One region of the Rhodoligotrophos defluvii genome, then DNA from elsewhere that is predicted to be linked to it. Evidence: predicted binding sites of a transcription regulator. Region 1 holds the regulator's gene; the other holds the start of a gene.
The links. The regulator LexA, encoded in region 1, represses DNA repair genes until DNA is damaged. The targets are predictions, from matches to a motif close to TGTTCNNNNTGTGTTCNG.
Positions count from the first base shown of each region.

Region 2: the regulator LexA is predicted to act here: its motif matches at 8,733-8,750, upstream of E4P09_RS15105 (ImuA family protein).

Region 1 is NZ_SZZM01000007.1:121,774-133,376, forward strand. Features, by position in the region: gene recA (recombinase RecA) at 247-1,320, shown strand; gene lexA (transcriptional repressor LexA) at 1,760-2,467, shown strand; gene E4P09_RS23145 (hypothetical protein) at 3,144-3,809, opposite strand; gene E4P09_RS23150 (50S ribosomal protein L11 methyltransferase) at 4,405-5,301, shown strand; gene E4P09_RS23155 (DUF1127 domain-containing protein) at 5,396-5,635, opposite strand; gene E4P09_RS23160 (aminopeptidase P family protein) at 6,289-8,109, shown strand; gene E4P09_RS23165 (AzlD family protein) at 8,125-8,427, opposite strand; gene E4P09_RS23170 (AzlC family ABC transporter permease) at 8,424-9,095, opposite strand; gene E4P09_RS23175 (ATPase) at 9,189-10,052, opposite strand; gene E4P09_RS23180 (AAA family ATPase) at 10,161-11,006, opposite strand; gene dksA (RNA polymerase-binding protein DksA) at 11,202-11,603, shown strand, end outside.
Region 2 is NZ_SZZM01000003.1:164,684-176,286, forward strand. Features, by position in the region: gene radC (RadC family protein) at 80-568, opposite strand; gene E4P09_RS15080 (DUF2958 domain-containing protein) at 689-1,093, opposite strand; gene E4P09_RS15085 (ArdC family protein) at 1,090-2,049, opposite strand; gene E4P09_RS15090 (AbiU2 domain-containing protein) at 2,358-3,245, shown strand; gene E4P09_RS15095 (error-prone DNA polymerase) at 3,310-6,489, opposite strand; gene E4P09_RS15100 (Y-family DNA polymerase) at 6,486-8,009, opposite strand; gene E4P09_RS15105 (ImuA family protein) at 7,924-8,685, opposite strand; gene E4P09_RS15110 (UvrD-helicase domain-containing protein) at 8,883-11,528, opposite strand.

The DNA.
Region 1 (11,603 bases):
ATGGTGCGGAGAGGGGTCGGGTGCCGCGCTTCTCTCTCCCCACTGGCGTCTGATTGTACTTGCAGCGCCCCTCGAACCGGCACCCGACCCCGTTCACGGGATTTCCACAAGAACCACCCATCCCATGGGAGCTGCTCCGGCGAAGGGACTTGTCAACAGAACAAAAATGAAACAAAATGCGTACACTTGCGGGGTGCACGCGGTTCCGTTGCGCGGCACAGACGCATGTGAAATAAGGAGCGCCAGATGTCGAGACCAGAATTACGGGTGATCGAGAGCGGGGCGATGGACAAGCAAAAGGCGCTCGAAGCGGCCCTCGGACAGATCGAGCGGCATTTCGGCAAGGGCTCCGTCATGAAGCTCGGGCAGGGCGACAAGGCGGTGGAGACCGAAGCCGTCTCGACCGGCTCGCTGGGGCTCGACATCGCGCTCGGCATCGGCGGCCTGCCGCGGGGCCGGGTGATCGAGATCTTCGGACCGGAATCGTCGGGCAAGACCACGCTCGCGCTTCACACGGTCGCCGAGGCGCAGAAGCGCGGCGGCATTTGTGCGTTCATCGACGCCGAGCATGCGCTTGATCCGGTCTATGCGCGCAAGCTGGGGGTCAATCTCGACGAGTTGCTGATTTCGCAGCCGGATACGGGCGAGCAGGCGCTGGAGATCGCCGATACGCTGGTGCGCTCGGGCGCCATCGAGGTCCTGGTCATCGATTCGGTCGCCGCGCTCACGCCCAAGGCCGAGCTCGACGGCGAAATGGGCGAAAGCCTGCCCGGTCTGCAGGCACGTCTGATGAGTCAGGCGCTGCGCAAGCTCACGGGCTCGATTTCCAAGTCCAATTGCATGGTGATCTTCATCAATCAGATTCGGATGAAGATCGGCGTCATGTTCGGCAATCCCGAGACCACCACGGGCGGCAACGCGCTCAAGTTCTACGCCTCGGTGCGTCTGGATATCCGCCGGATCGGCGCGATCAAAGACCGGGACAGCGTGGTGGGGAACCAGACTCGGGTAAAGGTGGTCAAGAACAAGGTGGCGCCGCCGTTCAAGCAGGTGGAGTTCGACATCATGTATGGCGAGGGCATTTCCAAGACGGGCGAATTGCTCGATCTCGGTGTCACCGCCGGCATCATCGAGAAGTCCGGCTCCTGGTTCTCCTATAATTCGGAGCGAATCGGGCAGGGGCGGGAGAACGCCAAGAGTTTTCTAAAGGCCAACCCGGACATTGCGGCGCAGATCGAGCAGGCAATCCGGAGCAATGCGGGGCTGGTGGCGAGCTCGCTCTTGCGGGGCGAGGAGAGCGACGCGGTCGATCTCGATTGAGCAGCCCGCCCGGGCTTGGGGCTGTTGCCGATCACGCCGGTCCAAGCGGCGGGATGATGCTCGTGAGGTCGGGTGCTGCCGTGCGGGCGCCCCCGATCGTGGTTGTGTTTCGGTCGTTGGTTGCTCATGTCACGACCGCCGGTCTTTTCGGGCCGACCGGCGTCGGGCGGATGCTGATCGGCTCCGGACGGTTCGGCTCGATCTCTTGCGACATGCCGATGGTTGACCCGCCCGCCCCTTATTGCGGATCTCCCTGTGCTGGGGCCGCCAGACCGTGGGCGGGATTGGGCAGCTTTCAAGGCTTCGAGCCTGCAAATTTACGCCGCCTTAACCTTGCCGAACATATATAGAACGCGTATAAGGGTTTCGTCTTTGTTCTCTTTCGAGTCGGCGGCCGTTTTCAAATCGTTCGCCGCTCGCCAGCCGGGATTGGCCTGATATGCTGACGCGCAAGCAACACGAGCTTCTGATGTTCATTCACGAGCGCCTCAAGGAAGCTGGTGTGCCGCCTTCGTTCGAGGAGATGAAGGAGGCGCTGGACCTGCGGTCCAAATCCGGCATTCACCGCCTGATCACCGCTCTGGAAGAGCGGGGCTTCATTCGCCGTTTGCCGCACCGGGCACGGGCGCTCGAAGTTGTCCGGCTGCCTGATAGCCATGCGGGCAGCCTGGGTTCGTCTGCACCCAAGCGCTTCAGCCCCAATGTGATCGAAGGATCTCTGGGGAAGGTGCGCCCCACGGCGGGCGGCGACAAGGACTCGCTGACCCCGGCCATCGTTCCGGTCATGGGGCGCATCGCGGCCGGCGTGCCGGTCGATGCGATTCAGGATCATACCCACAACATCGCCGTGCCGCCCGATCTCTTGGGAAGCGGCGAGCATTTCGCCTTAGAAGTCAGAGGCGATTCCATGGTCGATGCGGGTATACTGGAGGGTGACACGGTTCTTATCCGGCGCGCCGATCACGCCAATAACGGCGAGATCGTGGTTGCTCTGGTGGACCGGGAGGAGGCGACCCTCAAGCGGCTTCGGCGCAAGGGCGATTCCATCGCTCTGGAAGCCGCGAACCCGGCCTATGAGACCCGCATTTTCGGCCCCGACCGGGTGCGTATCCAGGGCAAGCTCGTCGCGCTGATCCGGCGGTATTAGGGCTGGGGATTGCCGCATTATGAGCTTTGGGGCGTGCGATGCCTTGTGCTCAAGGGAGGTAGCGAGATACCGCTGGCTTTCCGTCATGGCCTCTGTGTGGACTGCCGCGCGCGGCAGTGACGCAAGTTGCTGGTGTCGTTGGAAAAAAGGTCATGGCTTGGCTCCGCTGGGCCGTCAGGGCCAAAGCAGACACTGATGCGGGCTGCCGAGCAGCCTTCACAGTCCGCCCGTCGTATTCAACTCCCCGAGCGCAATCGAGAGGTGTGAGTCCGGCTCCATTAGGGAAGGGGCGCGGGGCCATCCCCACGCTCCTCAATTCGACGGGGCGTGGTCATTGGGGTGATCACCAGGCAAGGCCAACGATCTGCGCCAGGGAACCGGAGATCCACGAGGGGAACGCGGACACTGGTTTTCGGAGAAGGACTACGCCCAACGCGGGATTCGCAGGATTGGAGCGGGATGGCGGTTCAACGAACCATCATCCCGTTCTAGAGCTGTTCCGCTTTTCTTTGAATCGCGGAACCGCTTCAGGTTCTTGCTTGGTCGCATTTTCTTCACGCGAACCGGCATCCCCTTCGCTCGAGAATGCTTTGGGAATTGATCCCGGAGGGGAACAGGCAATTTGGGGAACGCGGGTCGCGAGCGCACCACGCGGGGTCACGCCGCCAATCGAGGCTCAGGCGAGAACCAGGAGATCCGACGTTCCCTCGGCGGCGTGAGCGGAATGAAATTCGCCATGGGTCTCCTCGCGGAGGTCACTCTCGTCGTTCTGCTTGGGCGTGCGGACGCGGCTTGCAAGGGCCATCGCCGAACAAGGGCGGCCGATGGCGTGAAGGCCGTCGCAAATCTTCTTAAGCAGGGCGGGATTGATCGGCAATTCGAGATGGGGATGATAGACAGGCATCCGCTCGGTGCTTTCATGTGCCGTCGCAGGCTGGGCGGGCAGGTCTGCACTTGTGGTTGCCGCTTCCTGCCGAGCTGTTTCCTCTTCAGGTTCGAGGCCTGACCATAGGACCAGCGCGGAGAGCATGGCCTCCGCAATCCCGGCATCTCCTGCGGATGGCAAAGCCTCGGCCGTCTCGTCTTCTTCGTTTGCGAAAGCCCTGTCGTCGGCGACTGCCAGGATCGCAGGCGCGACGAGCGGCAGCTGCTCGGGAATCGCGTTCTCATGCGATGGTTCCGCCGGGGCAAGCGGAAGCTCGACGGCGGTGGCGGTCTCGTTTGGCGCGCCCACGTGGTCTTGGTCGGCGTCGGAGCCGCCAAACAGGCTGAAGCCGAGCTTTACGAGCAGTCGAATGGGAAAGAACAACTCCGCGGCTGTAGCGAGTTGGTGCATCATCATTTGCGCTCCCGTTTAGGACGGGGGGAGCCAATAACTAGCCATTTGGGCAAGAAGGCGAAGGCATTGGATCGCTCCCATGGCCATGAAAGATGCCACAGGTGCCAAACTACACCCGGAACGCGAAGCCGCGTTGCCGGGCATCAAAGAAAATGATCCCGGCGAACGCGTACAGCCTCCGTGTCCAATCAGATCAACGGCCAGATGTCGATAAAGGGAAGCTTATCCCACATCGGGAGCCCCGGTCCGCATGCGCCGGCATCGCCGGCCGCGGCCTCTTCGGTTTGCCGGCACGATGGTGTTTCATCGGCCGGCGCCGTCGCGCGCCGCCACTCCGTGATGACTCTTCCCAACACTGTGATGGGGATTAAGCCAAGCATAGTTTCGCACTCCACTGAGATTGCCACTGGGCAAAATCTCGGCGGGCGCTGTGGCAACAAGCTGAGCTGAATGCTGCGGAAGCTTGGCATGGCCCAGTTGCGGGCACTCAGCTGTCGCTCTGCTGTGCGGCGCATGCGCCGGGCCGGCAAGCCACATCGCGCTCTTCGAAAGCTTGATCGAGGCCAAACGGCGGGCCATAAGCGCCTCGATGCATGTGTTGACCGTCAGCAATCTGCCATTGGACGAGGCTCATCGGCTGGCCGATGAGATGGACCTGCTCGAGCCGGCCCCAGTTTCGGTGTCGCTGGTGGAGGAGGCGGACGAAGTGTGCTGGCGGGTGGAGGCGCATTTTGCAAGCCCACCGGATACGGCAGACGTTCCCATGCTCGCGGGGCGCCCCTGGTCGCTGGCGCCGCTGCCGCAACGGGACTGGGTGGCGGCGTCCCTAAAGGGCTTGGCCCCCGTGCGGGCCGGCCGATTCTTCGTTCATGGGGCGCATGATCGCGGACGCGCGCCGCCGGGCACAAAGGCGATAGAAATCGAGGCGAGCCTAGCCTTTGGCACCGGCCATCATGGCACGACCAGCGGCTGCCTTGCGGCCCTCGACCAACTTTTGAAAGAGCAGGCGCCGTGCAGCAGATGGCTGAGCCCGGCGCTCGACCTGGGCTGCGGCAGCGGAATTCTCGCCATCGCCTATGCGCAAGCGACCCGCCTGCCCGTGCTCGCCACGGATATCGACCCGGTTGCGGTGGCGCAAGCTTCAGCCAATGCAATCAAATGCAGGGTCGGCCCCCAGCTTGCGGCACGCTGTGCGCCTGGGCTGTCGCACCCGCTCATCCGCAGCCGCGGCCTCTACCGGCTCGTTATGGCGAATATCCTCGCCCAGCCGCTCAAGGCGCTGGCCCCGGGCCTGTGCGCGCTGCTGGCGGCGGGGGGGCGCGTGATCCTCTCTGGCTTCACCCACTCGCAGGAGGCGCGGATTCTCGCCGCCTATCGTCCGCACGGATTGTTGCTGCACCGCAGGATCCGCATCGACGGCTGGTCGACACTGGTGCTTGGCAAGCCCCGCAAACGAACAATGCCCCGAAGCGGTGCTTCGAGGCATTGTCCTTAACCCAGTGTCCGGTCCGCCTGGCGTAAGGTCGCATCGACCGCTCCACCAGACCAGAAACTCAGCGCTGGCGATCCGATACCGTTAGCGGCGGTGCTTAGCGCTGAGCCTCGGTACCCCAGACCATGCGGCGAATATCGCCGCGGTTGAGGCCGATATCGGCCAGGAGCCGGTCGTCCAGCTGGTCGAGCTCGCGCTCGGCGCGGGACAGCTCCAGATAACGCTTCGCACGGGCCAGGATCCGGCCGGCAAAGCCGGAGGAAGCCTGCTCGGCACCCCCCGCGCGGACAGAACGGCCATTGACCGAACGGTCCTTTTCGAAACTGATGACACTCATTTCATTCTCCATCGCATCTTGCACGGTGTCTCTCATCCGCGAACGGCCTTTCGGCTGCGGACCAGGTGCACCGCCCCCGGTGCTACACGTCTGGGAGAGAACCCCACCGCGTTGTTCCACGCGCTATATAGGCGTGGCCATGGTGCACTCGCCAGCGGCTTGTTTGCATCGCAGCATTGCGTTTCGCGCATGTCTCGTTAATCCCTCGTTAACATCCCACCCGCTGGTTGGAGTGGTGATCATCATGACGGCAGTTTTCGCGCAATTTAGAAGCAGTCGTGAAACGGCCCCGCAACTGAACGGCCGAAAAGCAGTCTCGTCTGCCATAGATTTGCCTAACTTACCCGAGGGGCACTGCCGATGTGAGCCTGCCCAATCGATAGGCGGTCGAGCGAGACCGGTGACACCGAAGCTCTTTCCCGTTCTGCACGGTACTGTTGTGATTAGCCTATGAGCTCGCGTTATAGATGTCAAACGGTCCCATCCAAGAGCTTTAGTATTGCGCTTTCAGCATGGCAGCTTCATGACATCTGCAGGAGCGGGGAGGCGGAGCCCCGATCTGCAGCCCATAATGGTGGCCTGCAGCCCGCAAATCGGAGGGCTGTTGCGCGATAGAGCGGCTCCGGATAAGCAGAAGGGACCGGAGGCCCAGCATGTTTCAAAGCTTCGAAGGCGGGAGTAATCACCGCGAGAGCGCCGAGCGGATTGCCGCACTGCGGGATGAGTTGCTGCAGCGCGGTCTCGACGGCTATATCGTGCCGCGCGCAGACGAGCACCAGGGCGAGTATGTGGCTCCTCATGCTGAGCGGCTGCGGTGGCTCACCGGCTTCTCGGGCTCTGCGGGGCTTGCGGTCATCCTGCTGGACCAGGCCGTCCTGTTCGTCGATGGCCGCTACACGATCCAGGCGCGAAACCAGGTCGACACAAACCTCATCGAGCTGCGCCATCTGGTGGAGGAGCCACCGGCAGAGTGGCTCCGTGGCGCCTTGAAGCGCGGGCAGCGCATCGGCTATGACCCGTGGCTTCTCACGATGGAGCAGGTGGAGCGCTATACCAAGGCCTGTGCCGCCGCGGAGGCCGAGATGGTCGCCGTCGAGGATGCCAATCTCGTCGATGCGATCTGGCGCGAGCAGCCGCCGAAACCGACGGCGCCGCTCACCACCCATCCCACCCAATATGCGGGCCGCCGCTGGGCGGAGAAGCGGACGGAGATCGAGGCAGCCCTTGCCAGGAGCGGCGCAGACGCGGTGGTGTTCACCCAGCCCGATTCCATCGCCTGGGCGTTCAATATCCGCGGGGCCGACATCGCCCATACGCCGGTGGCGCTTGCCTTCGCCATCGTGCCGCGGGAAGGCCGGCCCGAGCTGTTCGTCGACCCCGCCAAGGTCGACGAGGACGTGCGGGCACAGCTGGCCGGCGACATCGATTTGCGGCCACAGGAAGAGCTCTCGTCGGCGCTCGCCGCCCTGGGCAGCCGGCATGCGCGGGTGCTGCTCGACCCGGCCTGGACCGCCAGCCGCATTGCCGACCTGATCGAACGCGCCGGAGGCGAGATCGTGCAGGGGAGCGACCCCTGCATTCTTCCGAAGGCCCGCAAGAACCCGGTCGAGCTGGAAGGTGCGCGTATGGCCCACCGGCGCGATGCGGTCGCCGTCGTGCAGTTTCTGGCCTGGTTCGATCGTGAGGCGCCGACGGGCAAGCTCGACGAGATCGCGGCCGCCGAGGCGCTCGAGCAGTTCCGGCGCGAAACGGGCCTGCTCAAGGAGATCAGCTTCGACACGATCTCGGCGGCGGGACCACATGCGGCCATCCCGCACTATCGGGTGACGCGGGAAAGCAACCGCGAGATCCGGCCAGGAGAGATCTATCTCATCGATTCCGGCGCGCAATATCTGGACGGCACCACGGACATCACGCGCACCGTCATCGTGGGCGAAGCGACGGCGGAGATGCGCGACCGCTTCACCCGGGTGCTCAAGGGCATGATCGCGGTCACGCTGGCCCGCTTTCCGCAACGCACAAACGGCGCCCAGCTGGATGCTTTCGCACGCGCCGCGCTATGGCAGGCGGGTCTCGATTTCGACCACGGCACGGGCCACGGGGTGGGCAGCTATCTCTCCGTGCACGAAGGGCCGGCCCGCATCGCAAAGACCGGCATCGTGCCGCTGGAGACCGGCATGATCCTCTCCAACGAGCCGGGCTACTACAAGGAAGGCGAGTACGGCATCCGGATCGAGAATCTTGTTGTGGTGCGCGCGCCCGAGCCCATTCCGGGCGGCGACCGCCCCATGCACAGCTTCGAGACGCTGACGCTTGCGCCCATAGACCGGCGGCTGATTGCCACCGACCTGCTGGACGAGCGAGAACTCGCGTGGCTCAACGCCTATCATCAACGGGTGCACGACGAGGTGGGGCCGTTGCTCGACCCGGATGCGGCGCGCTGGCTGGCCCAGGCCACCGCCCCGCTGCGCTAGTTTTACTCGGCGGGATTAGCCCAGAAGCCAGCGCATGGCGATGATTGAAACGGCGCCAACCACGATGGTGGCCAGCAGCGGCAGCCGGAATGCGGCCGCGATGGTTATGAGGCCTGCCGCCGTTTCCGCCGGCCCGGTGAGGAACAGGGCGGGGGTTACCACCGCGGTCAGCACGGCCACAGGCAGCGCATCGAGAGCCGCACGCACGCGCGGCGTCAAGCTGACGTAGCGCAGCACCACAAGCCCGGCGATGCGGGTGAGATAGGTGGCCACCGCCATGGCCAGGATGGCGAGCAGCGCCTGTGGGTCGACACTCACGACGGCTGCTCCTGCTGGCGCGTCGGCGCAAGCATCAACGCGCCTGCCGCGGTTCCAGCCAAGCCGCCGATCAGAATATACCACGGGCCGGCGATCGCCTCGTGCGCGATGGCGGCCGCAACACCGCTCGTGCCCATGACAATGCCGGTCCGCGGGCCTTTCCAGAACCCCACCAGCAGCCCGACGAACAACGCCGTGAAGACGAAATCGAGGCCATAGCGCTCGGCGGACCCCATGGCTGCGCCGAGCAGGGCGCCGGCCGCTGTCCATCCGGACCAGCTCACCACCAGCACAAAGGCTATGCCCGCGAAATAGGCGGGATAGAGCGGAGCCCGCATGGCGCGCTTCTCGCAGAAGGCCCAGACCTCGTCGGTGAGGAAGAAGAGGTAGATCCAGCGCTCCACCGGCCCGAAATGCTGGAAATGCCTGCCGATCGAGGCCGACATCATCACGTGCCGAAGATTGACCGTGAGGGCGGTGACGCCCAGGAGAAGCCAGGGTACAGGCTGTTGCCAGATGTCGATGGCCACGAATTGGGAGGCACCGGCAAAGACCAGCAGGCTCATGAGCGTTGCCTCGAGCGGGCTCAGGCCCTTCTGGACGGCAAGGGCGCCGAAGATCGCGCCAATAGGAATGGCCGCAATGCCCACCGGCATGGCTATGGCCATGCCGCTCAAGAACTCCCGTACATTTCCTCGCCGTGAACTATCTGCCATTGGGGCCAGCCTTCAGCATTGCGGGTGAGCGAGAGAAGTGCCTGATCAGGCCTGCCTGTCGATGGTCTCGGCCACGAGTGCCAGGAACTCGTCGGCCTTGCCGATGCCCGCAACATCATCGGCTTCCACAACATAACCGAAATTGTCAGCGATCCGCTGGTAGAGCGGCATGCGATGGTGCAGCAGCTGCTCGAAGCCCCAGATCGCGAAGCCGTCGGGATCGACGTCATCATCACGCACGCAGCCGGTCAGGGTCTTGTACTCCGCCCATTTGCGCAGCAGGAAGGCATCCTGATAGTACATGGGCTTCGGTGCCGCCTTGAACCGCTCGGTCAGCATGCGCGCGTGCGCCTCGGTGCCGCGGACATAGATCATCAGAGTTGCCTCGGAAACGGTCTTCAGTACCGCGTCCGCCGGATTGTCTGGATCAACCACCTCGCACAGGCTGCCGCTCGCATCGGCCACGAAGTTGTTGTAGCCGTAGATATCCTGAGCCTTCTCGATGAATTCCGGCACGTCGAGCATGGAGCGGATCTCGGCCCGCCGGTGCTGGTTTTGCCTGCGGCGGTATTCCTCGAAGGGAAGGCCTCCCTTGGCGGGATTCCCGGGCTTGCCGAGATAGACGGACAAAGGCTCCAGATTGGCGAAGGTGACGTTGGAGCGGATATAGATCGAGTCGGAGAGCAGGAGGCCGCGAAGCACCGGGTTCTTCATGGCCTCCCGCTTTACGTTATCGACGATGTAGTTCTCCATGTAGCGGGTGGCGATCCGGTAATCGACCGAGTAGTGAAACCACTGGGCCTCGCGCAGGAGGCGTCCGATACGGGTCTTGCCAACCCCTGACATGCCGAAAACGGTCACCGCCTTGGCCGGCGCGGCCAGGAACGCGGAACCAGAGGGAAATCGCATGGAAGCTCCGGGGTTGAATGGTTCTCATCCCTTAGCGGTGCGGGCGGGAAGGTCAAGCCTCCTGGTGTCGGATAGGGTGGGCAGATCTTGCAGGGTCGGCCCGGGCGTTCAGCGTCCTTCGCGGCGGCCCAGGAAGGCAAGGCGCTCGAACAGCTGCACGTCCTGCTCGTTCTTCAGCAGCGCGCCGTGCAACGGCGGGATGAGCTTGCGACTATCCTGCTCGCGCAGGGTGTCGGGGCTTACGTCCTCATTCAGCAGAAGCTTGAGCCAATCAAGAAGCTCGGAGGTGGACGGCTTCTTCTTGAGGCCCGGCACCTGACGGATGTTATAGAAGGTGGTGAGCGCATCGGACACCAGCCGGCCCTTGAGGCCGGGGAAATGCACGTCGATGATGCTTTCCATCACCTCCCGCTCCGGAAACTTGATGTAGTGGAAGAAGCAACGGCGCAGGAATGCGTCCGGCAGCTCCTTCTCGTTATTCGAGGTGATGATCACCACCGGGCGGTGGACGGCCTTGATCGTCTCGCCGGTCTCGTAGACATGGAATTCCATGCGGTCGAGTTCCTGCAGCAGGTCGTTGGGGAACTCGATATCGGCCTTGTCGATCTCGTCGATCAGCAGGACCACCCGCTGGGGCGACTGAAAGGCTTCCCACAGTTTGCCGCGGCGGATGTAGTTGCGGACGTCCTTCACCCGTTCATCGCCGAGCTGGCTATCACGCAGCCGGGCGACGGCGTCGTATTCATACAGGCCCTGCTGGGCCTTGGTGGTGGACTTGATGTGCCAGGTGATCAGGCGCAGGCCCAACGCCTGGGCCACTTCCTCGGCCAGGACCGTCTTGCCGGTGCCGGGTTCGCCTTTGACCAGCAAGGGCCGCTCCAGGGTGATGGCGGCATTCACGGCGACCCGCAGATCGTCGGTGGCGACGTAGTTCTTGGTGCCCTCGAAACGCATTTGCAACATCTCGTCTGCAGAAGGAGCAATGGGATGATAGTCTCCTTGTAACGAAGGCGCGGCGTGCTGGCCAGCAGACATCATGGCCACGAGCCAATCTTAGGACCTTGTTCGACTTGCCTATTGTGGCGTGTCGCTCAGCCCGATATATACGCGCTTTCGGAGGGAGCCGCTTGGGCAGCATTGAGGGTATCAATGGGTGTGGACATTACCTCTGACTACAAGCCGTCCGAGAACGAACAGTTTATGAATCCCCGCCAACGCGAGTATTTCCGTAAGAAGCTGCTGGCTTGGAAAGAGGAAATCCTTCGCGAAAGCAAGGAGACGCTCGAGCATCTCCAGAACGAGTCTGCGCAATTGCCGGACCTGGCCGATCGGGCTTCGACCGAGACGGACCGGGCGCTTGAACTGCGCACGCGCGATCGTCAACGGAAGTTGATCGCCAAGATCGACGAGGCATTGCAGCGGATCGAGGACGGTTCTTACGGGTATTGCGAGGAGACGGGCGAGCCTATTGGGCTCAAGCGTCTCGACGCCAGACCGATTGCCACCCTGTCGCTCGAGGCGCAGGAGCGGCATGAGCGCCGGGAACGGGTT
Region 2 (11,603 bases), on a different contig from region 1:
TCCGGCAACCAGCCCGTCGCGAACTCCCCATCCCTCCTTTCACTCTCCCGGCCCCGCGCCGGCGCAATTCCCATGACCATCAGATCTCGCCTCGGGCGCGCAGGCTGGTCTCCCGGCCGGCGCCAGTGATGATGTGGTCATGCAGCGTCACACCCAGAGCCGCGCAGGCCTTCTGGATCTCCCTCGTCATCGCGAGATCGGCGGCCGAGGGCTCGGGATCACCGGCCGGGTGATTGTGGATGATGATCAGCGCGGAGGCGTTGAGCGCCAGGCTCCGCCGCAGCACTTCCCGGGGATAGACCGGGACGTGATCGATCGTGCCGATGGCGAGGCATTCGTCCGAGATGAGCCGGTTCTTCCGGTCGAGATAGAGGACATGGAAGCGCTCCACCTCGCCGCGGATCGTGAGGGCGCAATAGTCCAGAACCGCCTGCCAGGAGGACAGGACCGGGTTCTGGCTGAGGTGGCGCAGCAGGATCTGGCGGGCTTCATAGACGACAGCCTGCTCCTGGGCCGAGAACCGGAGAGGCTGCGGGTCGATGGCGGGTTTCCTCAGATGTCGCGTCATGTTCGTATTCCCCGACGGGCAGCCGGCCGGGTGCCGGGACTTTCACCGCGTCACGGCGAGAAGCGCCGCCCTCTGCCTCGGAGAGAGCGGCGCGGGATCGCAATGCCGGAGAGCCGGAGATCAGGCTTTCCGGGTTTCCGTATCGGCGGGTTCCAGGGTCGATCCGGCGCTGTCGCGGGCGCGGCTGTAGAGAACGCGCTCGGCCGCGCGGATGCCGCCGGCGGTCCCGGCCGCGTCTGCCCAGACCGAGATCGGGAAATCGCCGGTGAAGAGCAGGTCGCGCTCGATGCCCATACCGAAGGGCAGCCGGATCGATTCAAGCTCGCTGAAGCTCCAGCTTCCGATTTCGGGACAGCCGATATCGGCCAGGCCGAACATGAGGTCACCGTCCTCATCGAGTTCGGTCGCGAGCCAGACGCCCTCGCCGAAGGGATTGAAGAATTTGACGACGGGGACGTGATCGGCGCCGCGCTGCCGGCCATTGGCGAGGAGCTGCGCACGCTGGGTACGGGTCAGGAGGATCATGCCGCCACCCTCCGCTCGGTCGAGGCCGCAACCGATTCAGCGCCGTCCTCGTCGGGCAGATGCGCGAGCAGCCAGTCGGCCGCCTTGCTCGCCTGCGAAGCGGCGCGGACGATGGCGCGGTTATCCTCGCGCAGCACCTCCAGCCAGGAGCCGATGTAGTCGGCGTGGCGCACGGTCGGCACGATGCCGAGCGAGGCGCAGCAGAAGGCCGCGTTCATCTCGGCGACCAGCTCCTCGAAGGCGTATTTCTTCGTGCCGAAGCTGCCCGAAAAATCCCGCCCCAAGCGCGAGGCATGGCCTGTGGCATGCCCCATCTCGTGGAGCGCCGTCCTGTGCCAGTTGATCGGCTCGAAATAGGCGGCCGGAGGCGGCACCTGCACGTAGTCGAGCGCCGGAACATAGAAGGCGCGATCCCCGCCGATGCGGAAATCGATCCCGGTCGCCTCGATCAGCGCCTCGACCTTCGGCTCGATCATGCCGGGCGGCGGTGGCGGGGCCTCGAAGGCGATGTCCTCGGGCAGGCCCTCGCATTGCGCCGCGTTGAACACGGTGAAGCGCTTCAGGAACGGAATGCTGCTGGCTTCTTCGCCCGACTCCTGGGCGCGGCGCTTCTCGTCCTCCGGCGTGAAGCGGTCGGCGTAGACGACGGTGGTGCCGCGCTCGCCCTTGCGGACATTTCCGCCCAGCGAGAGTGCTTGCCGGAAGGTGAGCCAATGCTGGGTCGGATAGCCGTGCTGGACCACTGCGCCCCAGAGGATGAGGACATTGATCCCGGAATATTGCCGCGCGGTCGCGGCATTCCTCGGCATGGCGAGCGGCGCCTTCGCCGCCGCCGTCCCCCAGGGTTGGACCCAGGGCAGCCGCCCTTCCTCCAGCTCGGCGATGATCTTGTCGGTGATGTCGTCATAGAGATTGCTGCGGGCGCCGCCTGGGCGAGCGCGGTCCTTTCTGGCCATCGGGATGATCTCCGCGACGGGCGCCGGAGGCCACTCCTCCAGCCCTCAACCCGTCACGGAAAACCCGTCCGCACTCTCCCTCTCAGGGGGCGTTGCGGGGTCTCCCCGCTGAAGGGGGTGCGCCGGCAACGATAGTGCCGGCCAGGGGGAAGGCCTTCCCCCTTCAGGCCCACGGCAAGATGCGCGTTTATTCGCGGGAACAATAAAACGAGCCCGCGCGAAGGAAGAATCAGAAGCGAATAGCCGTCGCCGGTGTTGGCGTCTGCCGGTATGATGAGGTGAGTTTGGCGCTCAGGCTTGGAAAACTAATGACGCAGCATGACCAGCACATCGCCGCGTGGCGGGATGCTTTTCGCGACGAGACAACGGGCATCCACAGAACCATTCAGGATCTGCTCTGGAACTACGCCGCCTTTCGCACGACGGTTCGGATCGTCCGTCTTGCAAATGAGAAGAGAGGCTCGAGACCCCCGCTTAACCAGATGATGTTCAATCTCGTTTCCGAGGGATACTGGTCAAGCCTGCTTCTCGGCACTCGCCGACTTCTCGATAAGGCCCCGATAAAAGGCCCCAAGGGAGTTTACTCGATCCGATCTGTCGTCAACGACGTGAAAGCGAGCCAAAACTGGTTGACCAGGAGAATCTACGTCGAGAAAGTGCTTGACGCGCAATACGATCTCGATCGCCTGCATCAAGAACAACATGACCACCTCGTCGCCGCGAAGGGGCGTCCGGTGTGGGGCGATCCAGAGCTCATGAAAAGTGAGGCCGCGCATCGGCATTTCGATGTTTTGAGCGGCGTTTCTGCGTCAGAGCGTAACCCGAGCAATCTGATCTCGGACACGGTCTTCGAGAAGATCGAAACTCGGCTTGCCCGCCTTGATCGAATTGCCGAGCACGTTAACTCGCATGTTGCTCATGCCGGGAACAAGCAAAGTCGGCAGGACAGGGAGCTTGGTGATTTCGACATTCGCGATGCTGAAAAGACTCTCAGGCAGTTGAAGGAAATCGCGGATCTGGTCGGAGTGTGGTTCGCCAACGAAGGCGGTGCGGGCCTCGCCACATATCTCGGTGACCAATTCGAGGGCCTCGATCATCCTGTTGTAGACACCGCCGACCTTGCCGACCTTGCAGAACAATGGCGATTGATCGATAGAGAAATCGCAGAATGGTCGATCGGGCCAGAAGATCTGTGATCCCCGAGAGGCAAGCCGATTCCTTGGTTCGAACCGATACCGCCTTCTGTCAAAGCCACCGGCTTTACCGGAAATCCCGCGCCTTCACCCTGATGCCGCCGGCCACCGGCCCCTGCTTCTCGGCCGCAGCCGCCTCGCGCTGCCCGACAGTCGCCAGATCCCGCGACAGATCGACGATCCGATGGGCGACAAGATGCACGACCTCGCCCTCGCGCTGAACGCGGCCCCTCACGGCGATCATGCTCGATGAGAGAATGACCCGCCGATAGCGCTCGAAGACCTTTTGCCACACGACGAGATTGGCGATGCCGGTCTCGTCCTCGAGCGTGACGAACATGACGCCATTAGCCGAGCCGGGGCGTTGGCGCACCAGGACGATCCCTGCCGCCTCCAGCCAGCGCCGGTCGCGCGCCGCCATCGCCTCGGCGCAGCTGACGATCCGGCGCTTCGCCAGGTCCTCGCGCAGGAAGGAGACCGGATGGCGGCGCAGCGACAGGCCGATATGCCCGTAATCCTCGACCACCTCGCGACCGGCGGGCATCGCTCTCAGCGCGATCGCAGGCTCGTCGAGTTCCGGAACGGTCCGCCCCTCACGGTCCGAGGCGGCGGCGAAGAGCGGCAGTTCCTCGTCGCGCAGCCCCTTGATGGCCCATTGCGCCTCGCGCCGGGCGAGGCCGAAAGCCGGACGGAATCCATCGGCCGCGGCGATCTGATCGAGCGCCGCGACGGGAACGCCGGCCCGCCGCCAGAGATCGGCGATCGAGGTGAAATTCTCATCGCCCCGCGCCGCCACGATGGCGGCGGCATGGGCATTGGCGAGGCCCTTGACCATTCGCAGTCCAAGACGGACCGCGAGACGGCTTTCGTCGCCGGTCGGCTCCAGCGTGCAATCCCAGCGGGAGGCATTGATGCAGACCGGGCGGACCTCCACCCCATGCTCGCGCGCGTCGCGCACGATCTGGGCCGGCGCATAAAAGCCCATGGGCTGGGCGTTGAGGAGCGCGGCGCAGAAGACATCCGGATGCCAGCATTTGAGCCAGGCCGAGGCATAGGCGATCAGAGCGAAGCTCGCCGCATGGCTTTCCGGAAAACCATAGGAGCCGAAGCCTTCGAGCTGCTGGAAGGTCCGGGCAGCGAACTCCTCCTCATAGCCGCGCGCGATCATCCCCGAGATCAGCCGGTCGCGGAACTTCGAAACCCCGCCGGTATGCTTGAAGGTGGCCATGCTCTTGCGCAGGAGATCGGCCTCGCCGGCGGTGAAGCCCGCGCATTCGATGGCGACGCGCATCGCCTGTTCCTGGAACAGCGGCACGCCGAGCGTCTTTCCCAGCACCTTCTCCAGCTCGGGCCGGGGATAGTCGACCTCTTCCAGGCCCTCGCGCCGGCGCAGATAGGGATGAACCATATCGCCCTGGATCGGCCCCGGCCGCACGATCGCGACCTGCACCACCAAGTCGTAATAGGTCCGGGGCTTCAGGCGCGGCAGCATGGACATCTGCGCCCGGCTCTCGATCTGGAAGGTGCCGAGCGTGTCGGCCTTGCGGATCATCGCATAGGTGCGCGGATCCTCGGCCGGGATCGACGCCAGATCGAGTCGGATATCCTTGTGCTCGGCCAGGAGATCGAGCCCCCGGCGCATGCAGCTCAGCATGCCGAGCGCCAGGACATCGACCTTCATGAAACGCAGCGCGTCGATATCGTCCTTGTCCCATTCGATGATCTGGCGCCCCTCCATCGCCGCAGGCTCGATGGGCACGAGATCGTCGAGCCGGTCATGGGTCAGCACGAACCCGCCCGGATGCTGCGACAAATGCCGGGGCGCGCCGCGAAGCTGGGCCGCCAGTTCGAGCGTCAGGCGCAACCGGCGATCCTCCGGGTTGAGGTTGAGATCGCGGAGCTGCTGCTCGGTCACGCCGGCCTCGGACCAGCCCCAGAGCTGGCCGGACAGCGTCTGGATCAGGTCTTCGGGAAGCCCCAAGGCCTTGCCGACGTCCCGCAGCGCGCCCTTGGAGCGGTAGCGGATGACGGTCGCGGTAAGAGCCGCGCGCTCGCGGCCGTAATGCTCATAGACCCACTGAATCACTTCCTCGCGCCGCTCATGCTCAAAATCCACATCGATGTCGGGCGGCTCCCGGCGCTCCTCGGAGACGAAGCGCTCGAAGAGAAGATCGTTGCGGCCGGGATCGATCGCGGTGATGCCGAGCACATAGCAGACGGCGGAGTTCGCCGCCGATCCGCGCCCCTGGCAGAGGATGCCGCGCGACCGGGCGAAGCGGACGATGCTGTTCACCGTCAGGAAGTAGGGCGCGTATTCGAGCTTGCCGATCAGGGCCAGCTCATGCTCCAGCGCGGCGGTCACCTCGTCGGGGACACCCTCGGGATAGCGGTGTGCGGCGCCCTCCCAGGTCAGCCGTGCCAGGGTTTCCTGCGGGCTCAGCGCCGGATCGTCGCGCTCTTCGGGATACTGATAGCGCAGCTCGTCGAGCGAGAAGCGGCAGCGATCCGCGATCTCACGCGTCCGGGCCAGTGCCTCGGGCCAGCGCGCGAAGAGCCGGTGCATTTCGGCGGGCGGCTTCAGATAACGGTCGGCATGGCGCTCGCGCCGGGTGCCGAGCGCATCGACAGTGACATTGTGCCGGATCGCGGTGACGACATCCTGCAGAATGCGGCGTCCGGGCTCATGGAAGAGCACGTCATTGGTCACGACGGTGGGCACGCCGAGGCGCGCGGCGAGCGTCGACAGCTCCCAGATGCGCATCTGGTCATTGGGGCGCCGCCGCAGCGTCAGGCCGAGATAGGCGCGGGTCCCGAAGGCATCGTGCAGGCGCCTCAGACGCAGACCGCAGGTCTCGTCGGCAAGGTCCGGCGCCAGGACCGCGATCAAACCCTCGCCATAGGCGACCAGATCGTCCCAATCGAGATGGCAGCGCGCCTTGCCCGCCCGCCCCTTGCCCAGCGAGAGCAGGCGGCAGAGCCGTGACCAGGCCGCCCGGTCGGTCGGATAGACCAGCACCGACATGCCGCAGACGAGATCGAGGCGGCAGCCGACGATCAGCCGCACGCCCGCCTCCTTCGCCGCCTCATGGGCGCGGACGATACCGGCCAGCGTGTTGCGATCGGTCACGGCGAGCGCCTCGATCCCCATCGCGGCCGCCGCGGCGAAGAGCTCCTCGGCCGATGAGGCGCCGCGCAGGAAGGAAAAATGCGACGTCACCTGCAATTCGGCGTAGGCGGGCGCGCTCATCCGAATATCCCGTGCAGGAACCACCGATGCGAGCCGGTGCCCGCATCCTCGCCATCGCCGGAGCGGAAGATCCAGAAGCGTTCGCCGGCATCGTCCTCGACCCGGAAATAGTCCCGCACCGCGATCAGTTCGGCATCGCGTTTCCACCATTCCCCGAAGATGCGCTCGGGGCCGTCGGCCCGGCGGACACGTCGGCGCACGCCCTTCCAGGAGAACCAGTTCGGCGGATGGTCCGGCAGGAGCGCCATGGTCTCGATCGGCTCCGGCCGGGCGAGGAGCCGCGACGGGCGCGGCCAATGGTCGGGCCAGCCCGCACCCGCATCCTCGGCAAGCGCTGGCAGGCGGCAGACCGAGCGTTCGGGCACATCGCTCGCCACCGGCGCGAAGCGATAGACCGCCCGCGCGCCGACCCGGTTCGCCAGCGTGTCGATCAGGCCGGAGAGATCCGGTGCCCCCTCCTCGATCAGGCTGCTGGCCGCCTGTTTCAAGGCCAGCGGCTCGGCCAGGGTGGCGGTCAGCGACATGATCTCGATGCCGAAGCCCGGCGCGATGGTCTCGATCTTGTCGCAGAGAAGCCGGGTCAGGCGCGCGGGATTCCGCACCGGCATGGCCAGGCCAATGCGCACCGCCTCGACCCGGTTGTCGACGCGGTGGCAGAGCAGGTCGAGACGGCGCGCGCCGAGGCCCCGCGTTTCGAGCGCCTCGCAGAGCGCCATAACCAGTTTGCCGATATAGCGCGCGATGGTCTCGGCGGCGCCGATCGGTTCGGCGAAGACGCGGCGGACGGAGACCAGCTCCTCCGGTCGGATCGGCTCGATGGGTTCGGCGACCGCACCCAGGGCCTGATCGAGACGCCGGCAGAGCTCCAGCCCGAAACGCCGGGTCAAGGGCGCGCGCGGCTGCCCGACCAGGTCGCCGATGCGGACAAAGCCGAGATCGTACAGACCCGTTGCGATCGCGGGCGGCAGGCGCAGGGCTTGCAGCGGAAGCGGCGTGAGGATCGGAACGGTTTCGCCGGGCGGGGCAACAAACAGCGGATCGGCCGCATGGCGCGCCAGCGCATGGGCCGCGCCCCAGCTATCGGCGATGGCGGCGCGGGCGGTGACGCCGGACATGACAAGTCGCCCGGTCAGCGCCTCCAGCATGGCCGCCTCACCGCCATGCAGATGGGTAGCGCCGGTCGCGTCGATGACAATCCCGTCCGGAGCGTCAACGGCGACGATCGGCGAGAAGCGTTGCAGCACCCAGAGCGCGAGACGTTCGAGGCTGTCCAGGTCGGCCCGCGGATCGGCGGGCTCGATATGGAGGCCGGGCACCATCGCCTGGGCCTTGGTGACGGGCATGCCGGGACGCAGGCCGAGCGCCCGCGCGGCCGGATCGGCCGCCGTCACCACCCGGCGGTTCTTCTCCCTTCCGGCAATGACCAGCGGCGCCTCACCGGGCGGCGCTGCGTCGCCCGCCTTCCGCCGCAACCGGTCTGTCGGCCAGTTCGGCAGGAAGACGGAGATGACCCGAGCCATCGCACGCCTCCAGTTCGATATCGAGACATTCGCCCGCCCGCGCCCGGATCAGCTCGACCAGCCAGCGCGGCCGCCCGACGCCGGGAACCGGAAGGGGCGAGGACGGCAGCGCCGAGATCCGCCAGCGGGTCATCGCCGCCGTCGGCTGCCCGAAATCGCTGGCCTCCGCCTGCCGCCGCCAACGGCGCAGCGCGATGCAAATCGTCGCCGAGCCTTTCGCGGCCAGATGCAGCCGCCGCGAGGCGGTCATCGGCAGGCGCGCGACGTCGCCGACGACCGCCCCCAGCCCGCCATGCCGCAGCCCTTCCTCCATACAGGCCAGAACGGCCTTGTCGTCTCCGGCTTCGACGAAGATCACCCGGCCGGGCCGCAGTCCGGCCTGCTCCAGCCCCGGTGCGAAGAGATCCTGGAGTGCCACGCACCAGAGCACCTGGCCGGTAGTGCGGGCGGCGATCCCGGCTGTGAAACAGGCCGCAGCCGCGCCATCCACCGCCCCGTTGCCGCCTCCGGCGACTTCATGGAGGCATCCGAGCTCCAGCCCGCCACCGGGCAGCTTGCGATCCAGCGGCGCGATCCCGAAGGGCAGCACCTCGTGCGGACGCGCGCCATCGCCTTCGAGGCGCGCTATGCGCGCCCGGAGGTCGGCAATGGCTGGGCTGTCTGCACGGCTGGGCATATGAGGATGGCGTCTCCGGGGCTTTGCACTGGTCGATTCCGTTGCTATGTTCTTTATTTGTTCTCTTGTGGGTCGAGAGTCAATCTCGGCCACCCCGGAAGTGATCGACGGAGCACGATGGCCTAAGGTGGCGTAGAGGATTCGCAAGGAGAGTGGCGGCCGCCAAGCCTACGGTCGGCCGGCTTGGGCGAAACAGGTCAGGCCCGTACGGATTCCGGGGCAACCTGACGGGTGTGGCGGCACTCAGGATACTGAGTGCAACCGTAGAATACCGTATCGTTCCGCCCTCGCCGCTCCACCATCTGCCCGACCAGACAGCGGGGACATTGATCGAGTTCCATTCCGTCGACGGTCTCGAACCGGACGTCGTCCCCGGCAATCTCGCAAAGCTCCCGAATGTACCGGGAAGGCTTGCGTCCATTGCACAGGATGAATGTCCCCCTGCTGGCACGGGTGAGCGCGACATAGAAGAGGCGGCGTTCCTCCGCATAGTCGAAGGTTTCAGGCCGAGGGATGACGAGATTGAGCAATTCGTCGTCTTCGATCCGGCTTGGAACGCCGTAGTCGCCTTCGCTGACGTCCAGCAGGATTGTGTAGTCCGCTTCGAGACCTTTCGAGCGGTGAAACGACAAACCAGCTACATCGATACTGGAGAAACCAGGGGCCTGACCGCCGAATGGGTCCAACTGGTTGTAGCGCCACAAGACCAGAACCTTTAGCTTTTGTCCCGGCTCCTGTCGCCATTGACCAGCGATGCCCTCGAGAAAGACGTTCAAGCGCTCAAGCAGCTGGAAGCACGCCGTAGGAAAGCTTGGCTTGCGCCATTCGACACTAACGGGAATAACGCGGATTGAGCGCGGTATGGCAGCGCGTGTTGAACGCACGGTCTTCTTGATCTGCTCCGGATTGCGCTGAACGAAGCGCGCGGCGGTTTCAGCCAACAGCTGGTTGCACCGGTACGTTTGCTCCAATCGGCCCTGCCAGCAGGCGCCGAAATTCGCTTCGAACTGCGTGAAGATCGTGATGTCCGATCCGGCGAAACGGTAGATCGATTGCCAATCGTCCCCGACAGCAAAAACCTTTGTAAAGGGCTTCTGGTGTTTGAGCGCCTTGATCAGATTGGCCCGAGGATCTGAAATGTCCTGAAACTCATCGATCAGGATCAGCGAGAATGGGCTCTGGTATCGCCCCGTCTCGACGAGCTGCACTGCATCGCCGATCATCGAATCGAAATCGATACGCTTGGCCTCGTCGAGCTTGCGGCCGTAGGCTTCGGTGATCAGCCACACCGCACGCGCAAAGTGCTGCGCGCGCGGTTTGTCATGAAGAGATTTTGCCCGCTCGAGGAGCATGTCCAGAGTTAGCGTGCTGGCTCTGATGTGCTTGATGCACACGCCGATCAGCTTCTGGTAGTGGGTGATCACCACTGGATCGATCGCCTTGAGGATCTCCTCGACGCTCTTCTTCGCGAGCGGGATATCGCGTTTGACCAGCTCCGCCTCGAGATGCGGTAAGAGCGTTCCGTCCTGTGCCTGCGCGGACGTCGTTTCGAAGAAGTCCAGCTCCTCCCGCTTGTATCCGGCCCGCTTGGCCTTCGTGTGCTCCAGGTAGTTCTCGAAGGGCGAAGAGCCATCCGCGTTGATCGCGAAATGCTCATGGAACGTGTTGGTCAGCGGGTAGTGGAAATCAGGCTGGACAAACCGCCGGTTCCCGTCCTCTTCCTCGAACGAGATCTGCTTCTCGTACTCGAAATGGACCGAATTGACCCAGAGCCAGTTCACTATCCGCTGCTCCTGCAGCGACCTGACGTAGACGTCCGGCGCCAGGGTGCCGATGATACCGCCGCCCTTGTCGTTCCGGTCGGCGATGTAGCGATTGTAATCCGCCTCGGAATCAAAGACCTCCGCAGGAATATCCGCCTTCGGCAAAATTGAGAGGAGGTCGATCCACAGCCGGTGAAACTCTGCGCTCGTGTCCATCAGTTCGCGAATAATTTTGTCGATCACTCGGGCCTCGCCGGCAGGATGCTCGACCCAGTTGGCCAGCTGTGGTGGTCGTCCCTCAGTCTCTTCGATGATCCCCCGGCCGAGCGCGTGAAACGTGGTCACCCTGCATTCCAGCGCGTCCTCATCGATCTTGAGCTGCTTTGCGATCCGCTCTTTCAGCTCATCGGCTGCACTTTTGTTGAACGCAAGGACGAGAATTTCGCTCGGGTGGTACAGGCCCTTCTCGAGCACGTAGGCGACTTTCCCCACCATGGTCGCAGACTTGCCGGAGCCGGCTGAGGCCACCAGCAAATTGTTGTCCTCGAGCCGGATGCAGGCCTCTCGCTGCTCTTTGGAAAGCGAGAAGCCGCCCAGGTTCGAGAAGAACCCGTCGAACTTTTGCATTTCGTGAACCACGAAGTTTTCGTTGTAGCGGCTGCGAACGCTCGGGTCGGAGAGCATGGAGAACGAGGTCGAGAGATAAGCCCTTAGCGAATCCGGGATGAGAAGGGCGTCAAACAGCGGGTGCGACAAGGCCTGCGACGCTTTTCCCGGGACGCTGGCGATCGCCCGGCTGACATCGGCATGGGCGAGGTATTGCCTGTTGCTGTCCGTAATCGCGAGAACTTTTGTGTCGACCTCCCGCAAGTGTTCCTTGTCGGAATCGATGAGTTCGGCGAGATGTCGGTTCACAAAGGCCAGGAGGTCGTCGCGGAGTGTATGAGCCATCTTGGCAGTCAGCCCTGACAGTGCGTCGATGCGACCCTTCGACCGTATCTCGACAGTGTGCCAAAGCAATGCCTTCGTCGACGAAACAGAAGTGACTTCAAGGCACTGGATTTCGTCCTCTGCCGCCATTCTTAACCGAATGCGGTCCCGAGACGAGGCGCTGAGGATTAACCTCCAATTCTCCGACAAGAAAAGGCGTGCCCA